Regions from separate parts of the Bacillus cereus group sp. BfR-BA-01316 genome, predicted to be linked through region 1. Evidence: riboswitches for the same ligand, from Rfam matches in the RefSeq annotation. Region 1 holds a riboswitch; the other holds the start of a gene.

Region 1 (3,205 bases):
CCTAAGTCAGCCATATTATTTGTTTGGAATAAAACAGGGAAAGTAACAAAATCGTTATAGAACCCGTAAAACATTGCATTTCCAAATAAAATAAATGACAGTATAAAACTAATTCCAATAATAATTCGGTTTCGGTACTTAGATGCAAGTAAAGCTAAACCGAAAAATAAAAGTAATGAAGCTATTGGGTTAATAAAAAGCATAAATTCTTCAAAGAAGTTATCAATTTTAATATCAAATGCTAGCTTGTACACAATATATGTTTTAATCCATAATAAAACGACCGCAACGAGTGCAAATCGCAGTTTTGGAAACAAATGTTTTAGCATAATATACTCCTCTCTTAAAAGCATGACAGTTCATGTGAGTTTGTTTGAAAATCGTCTCACTATATATATACGAACAGTCCTTTATTATTATGATTATTATACTATGAGTATCATTATACGAAAATAAAGGGGAGTTGTGGGCTTTTTTTGTAACAATTGAGTAGAAAAAGCGAAGTGGGAGACAATAAAATGGAATTTCTATGTATGATTATTATCATTCGTTAAACATGGAAAGTATCGCGTAATGATACGGAGGTTATGATGCGGAAATTATTATATTTTATAGTATGCATTAGTTTTATGCTTTTTGTTTCACCGAGTGTATCAGTAGCACAATATGATGCACCGCTCATGGAAGATGCTCTTTATTCTGTGTTATTTCCAAAAATAAATGAAGCGATTGAGAAACAATATGGAAAATTAAAACCGTTTGATTGTCCTAAAATTATTAGTCTAAAAAAACTTTATAGCGGTACATATTTATTTCAAGCAGTAATTGAAATAACGAAATATGAATCAGGAATAGGTGGAAAAGTACTTCCGCCGTTTGAGAAGATAAGTATGACGTTTAACAATGAAGAAGGAGAATGGACTGTTACAAAAATCTCTATAAAGCGCTTACCAAATGACACGAAATTAAACTGTAAAAAAACAATATAAAAAATTGTTTGACAAATAAAATGTTCCTTTGGTATTGTTAATAGCAACAATTAGATGTTTGAAAATTAAATAGACTTACCTCATCTACTCTCAAAGGTAGAGGCCGCGATAGGAAAGAGTAAGCTATGGGAGATTTAGTGGAATCTGTGACCATAGGTTGAAAGGGACTATTGCCGAAATATAAGAATAACCACGTTATTCTTATATTGGGACTGCATTGAATAAATGTAGTACTGTCATAATATTTATTTTATGGAGAACTATTTGGAGATGTTGATGCGGTTTCTTATTTTGAGAAGATAACAACTCGTTTATTTTTTCAATATATATTTTTCCTAATAAGAAACGCGTGTGAACATTGTTCCGCGCGTTTTTTGTCTATCTAAAAGCGTGCTGCAATGAATAGAAGATTGGGGTTATGAGTTTTAGAGGAAATAAGGGAGGAATTCAAATGTATTTTCACGGCACAAGCCGAATCAATGGGCAAGGACACTTAGAAATTGGAGGGTGCGATACGACGCAACTAGCAAAACAATACGGAACACCACTTTATGTATACGATGAAGAGTCAATCCGAGGGAAATGTCGTGCGTTTCATCGTGCTTTTAAGGAAAGTGGTTTCTCTTATCAAGTAGCATATGCTAGCAAGGCGTTCTTGTGCATGGAGATGTGCCGAGTAGCTCGTGAAGAAAATATGTCTTTAGACGTTGTCTCTGGAGGAGAATTATATACTGCACTCCAAGCAGGATTTCCGGCATCGCGCATTCATTTTCACGGAAATAATAAAACAGAAGAAGAAATGATTATGGCTCTTCAGGCGAATATTGGTTGTTTTGTGGTAGATAATTTCTTAGAATTAGAAATTTTACATGATTTAGCAGTGCAACATGGGAAATTTGTGAACATATTAATCCGTGTAACGCCTGGAGTAGAGGCACATACACACGAATATATAACAACAGGTCAAGAGGATTCGAAATTTGGATTTGGTGTTTCAAATGGTCAAGCGATGCAAGCAATTGAGCTAGCTTTGCAAAAATCAAATTATAATGTGCTAGGGATTCACTCGCACATCGGATCGCAAATATTCGAAACGGCTGGTTTTGTTCGAGCAATTGAAGTATTACGTCAATTTTTAGAAGAAGTGCGAGAGCGAACAAATTATGTAGTGAAAGTATTAAATGTCGGCGGAGGTTTCGGTATACGTTATACGGAGTCTGATACACCGTTAACACTTGAAACGTATGTGCACGCTGTAACAAGTACGGTGAGAGAGCAGTTTACATTATGTGAATATCCGCTTCCTGAAATATGGATTGAGCCAGGGCGTAGTATTGTAGGTGATGCTGGAACAACAATTTATACAGTCGGAGCGGTGAAAGAGATTCCTGGTATTCGGAAATATGTTTCAGTCGATGGTGGGATGACAGATAATTTAAGACCGGCTCTATATGGAGCGCGTTATGAAGCCATGTTGGCGAATCGAGGGAATGATGAGAATGAGGAACTTGTTTCGATTGCTGGGAAATGCTGTGAAAGTGGAGATATGCTGATTTGGGATATTAATCTACCGCAAGTTGCTTCTTCTGATTTACTAGCAATTTCTTGCACGGGAGCATATGGGTATTCGATGGCTAATAATTATAATCGTATTCGTAGACCGGCTGTAGTCTTCGCAAAAGGCGGAACATCACAAATTGTTGTAGAACGTGAAACATATGAAAATATTATTGGGAACGATCGCATACGTATTAAAGAACTTGTTTAAATATGAAAAAAGGAGTTGTTCAGGATGGGCAATTCTTTTTTTATAAAATAAATAAAATATATCGGAAAACTAGGATTGAAAAAAATCAGAATTGTGATAAAATACAAATACAAAGCTTATCAAGAGAAGCGGAGGGAACTGGCCCTACGAAGCTCGGCAACCTGCTTATAGAAAGCAAGGTGCTAAATCCAGCAAAATGGAATCCATTTTGAAAGATAAGGTAAAATATATTACCGAACAGTCTTTTCGAAATGGGAAAGATTTTTTTTATGAATAAAAAGGGGGGCTGTTTGCGTGAGCGTACGGGAACATTTTGATGAAGTGTCCGAAAAAATTCAAACGATGCTTGCTGATATGAAATATGGTTCAATTACAATTGTTGTGCAAGATGGAAAAGTGATTCAATTAGAGAAAAGTGAAAAGGTCCGTTTAAAGTAAAAAGCGCTGA
Region 2 (3,205 bases), on a different contig from region 1:
GGCGTATGGGGTAACGTCTTCCTCTTTATTATTAATGTTTGGTATTGCACCAGCTGTTGCTTCTGCATCGGTTCATTTAGCTGAAGTAGTCACTACTGCCGCTTCCGGTGCATCTCATATACGATTCGGAAACGTTGATAAATATACAGTTTCTAGACTTACATTGCCAGGAGCGATTGGCGCTTTTGTCGGAGCATGTTTTTTAAGTAATTTACCGGGCGATATTATTAAACCGTACATTTCCTTATTTTTATTTACTTTAGGGGTTTATATTTTATTACGATTCATCATTCAAAAACAAATTGTTGCTTCAAATAAGCGTATGTCTGCTAAACAACTTGTGCCACTTGGCTTGTTCGCAGGATTTGTTGATTCAACTGGCGGTGGTGGCTGGGGACCTATTACGACACCTGTTCTTCTTGCAAAAGGGAATGATGCTAGAAAAGTTATTGGATCTGTAGATACGAGCGAATTTCCTGTTTCACTCGCTGCAACAATCGGCTTTTTCATCTCACTTGGTTGGGAACAAATAAGCTGGGTTTGGGTATTTGCCCTAATGCTCGGTGGTATTGTTGCCGCACCAATCGCGGCATGGTTAGTACGCATCGTTCCTTCGCATTTACTCGGCGTACTCGTTGGCGGACTTATTATTTTTACGAATATACGTACATTGCTTACATCATTTAAAGTTGATCCAACTATTATTACACTTTCTTATGTTGCAGTTGGTCTTGTCGTTATTATTTCTATTTTTATTTCTGTCCGTAACCATTCAAAGTATTCGAAACAAGCGACGAGTAGCTATCCAACAGATCAAAAACAAATGCTACCATAATTACGCAAAATACCGCCCGATTTGCTTCGAGCGGTATTCTTTATTTTTCAATCTTCCAATTGATCATCGTTTCTGTATTATTTACTCTTTTCATATGTAATTTCTCTAATACACGAATAGAGCTATAATTATCAAGGAGTGTCTCCGCTATAATCGTTTCCACTTCTCCTGTTTGAAAAGCCCATTTCATTAATTCACTAACTGCTTCTGTTGCATAACCTTCATTCCAATATTTCTCAATAAATCCGTAACCAATTTCTACTGTATGTTGCTCGTTCGGTTTCCCTTTAAATCCTATATCACCTAGAACAACATCATCCTCTTTCCGAATAACATACCACGCGCCCCACGGTAATACAGCCGCATCTTGTTTCAAATTTTCTATATGCCCTAAAATATGCGGGCCACTATTGTATCCTTGATTATTCGTAATTTGAACCCATTCTTCCGTACACGGGATAATATGTAATCTTTCCGTTTCTAATTTCATAACGATGTCCCCTTTTCAATTAAACAATACTACAATTTCACTATAAATATATAGAATATTCATTCTTTTTTACGTAAACATATGTTTATTCTTTGAAACAAAATAAAAAACTAATCCCTTTTGATATTTATGTCGAATTATATTTTCTGAATTTTCTTTTAATTTTAAAGGGTTTTTCAATATTTTTTGCGAAACATTTGTATAACAATTTCTTTCTTTATTTATTGTTACATAACAGTAGGTTCGGGTGGAGCTTTGCGAGCGTTTCCTATACAATAACCGATATTTTTTGACTTTTCCTAACAAAATCCCTTGCAATATTTTCAGAAACTCATTACAATTGCCATATATTAAAAATCATAGCAATGAATAAATCCTCATCAATCCGATGAGGTAGAGGTTGCAACTTTTAAGAGTAGAACGGCCGAGACACAGAGAATGTCACCCGACTCCGTTTAAAAGGAAAAGTTGCCGAAGTTTATATTTCTTCTCTGGAAATATTGGCTGGGGCTGTCTCCGAAAGGAACAGAACTGTCACGTTTACAAAATACCGAGTAAACGTGGTGTGCTATCTTAACGGAAGGGTATGATGGGGTGGTTATTTGTGAAACGTTCCGCCTAATTCTTTTGGCGGTTTTTTGTATTTTTCTCCCCCGCTCCTTCCTATCTTACAAGAAAAGGAGTGTTGAACATGAATAGCGCAACGAATCAAGCTACCTCTAAAACGCAAACTACACAAGGACAAGGTGAATTAAAACGCGGATTAAAATCTCGTCACCTTACGATGATTTCTCTCGGTGGTACAATCGGTACCGGACTATTTCTTGCCAGCGGTGGTGTTATCCATTCGGCTGGTCCTGGCGGTGCACTAGTCGCATACGCTGCAATTGGAATTATGGTTTATTTCTTAATGACAAGCTTAGCAGAACTCGCAGCTTACATGCCTGTTACTGGATCTTTTAGCACTTATGCAACAAAATTTGTTGATCCATCACTTGGCTTTGCACTTGGATGGAACTATTGGTATAACTGGGCGATTACGATCGCTGCTGAACTAGCGGCCGTAACATTAATTATGAAATTTTGGTTCCCAGATACACCTTCTCTTATTTGGAGTGGACTTTGTTTAGCTATTATTTTTCTCTTAAACTATTTATCTGTTAAAGGTTTTGGTGAATCTGAATATTGGTTCGCACTTATTAAAGTAGTTACTATTATTATCTTTTTAATTGTCGGTTTTATGATGATTTTTGGAATTATGGGCGGCGAATCTGTCGGCTTTAAAAACTTCACTGTTGCAGATGCACCATTTAACGGTGGAATCATGGCAATTATCGGTGTATTTATGGCTGCTGGTTTCTCATTCCAAGGAACTGAATTATTAGGAGTGGCTGCTGGTGAAACTGCTGATCCAGAACGCAATATTCCGAAAGCAATTCGTTCTATCTTTTGGCGCATTATATTATTCTATATTTTAGCAATTCTTGTTATCGGTTTATTAATTCCTTATACGACTGATAGCCTTGCAGCAAGTGATGTTACAGTAAGTCCATTTACACTTGTATTTGAAAAAGCGGGCGTTGCCTTCGCTGCTTCTGTTATGAACGCTGTTATTTTAACTGCAGTTTTATCTGCTGGTAACTCTGGCATGTATGCATCAACTCGTATGCTTTGGGATTTAGCTCGCCAAGGAAAAGCACCAAAGTTCTTAGGCAAATTAGATAGCCGCGGTGTACCTGTTAACGCATTAATCGCAACATCAGTAGTTGGTAGTGTCGCTTTCATCGCTTCTTTATACGGTGACGGTGTTGTATACATTTGGTTATTAAATGCTTCTGGGATGTCAGGATTTATTGCTTGGGTAGGAATTGCTGTTAGTC

What was found. A riboswitch is a leader RNA that binds a small molecule or an ion and turns the genes downstream of it on or off. The one in region 1 is predicted to bind lysine.
Positions count from the first base shown of each region.
Region 2: linked by a shared signal. The riboswitch ahead of MR071_RS15580 (amino acid permease) and the one ahead of lysA (diaminopimelate decarboxylase) in region 1 are both predicted to bind lysine.

Region 1 covers NZ_JAKUGX010000028.1:25,243-28,447, forward strand. The annotation lists gene MR071_RS19060 (LTA synthase family protein) at 1-329, opposite strand, end outside; gene MR071_RS19065 (DUF3888 domain-containing protein) at 591-989, shown strand; lysine riboswitch at 1,079-1,260, shown strand; gene lysA (diaminopimelate decarboxylase) at 1,441-2,757, shown strand; SAM riboswitch class I at 2,871-2,979, shown strand; gene MR071_RS19075 (YezD family protein) at 3,052-3,195, shown strand.
Region 2 covers NZ_JAKUGX010000019.1:77,650-80,854, reverse strand. The annotation lists gene MR071_RS15590 (sulfite exporter TauE/SafE family protein) at 1-835, shown strand, start outside; gene MR071_RS15585 (GNAT family N-acetyltransferase) at 876-1,325, opposite strand; lysine riboswitch at 1,712-1,904, shown strand; gene MR071_RS15580 (amino acid permease) at 2,017-3,205, shown strand, end outside.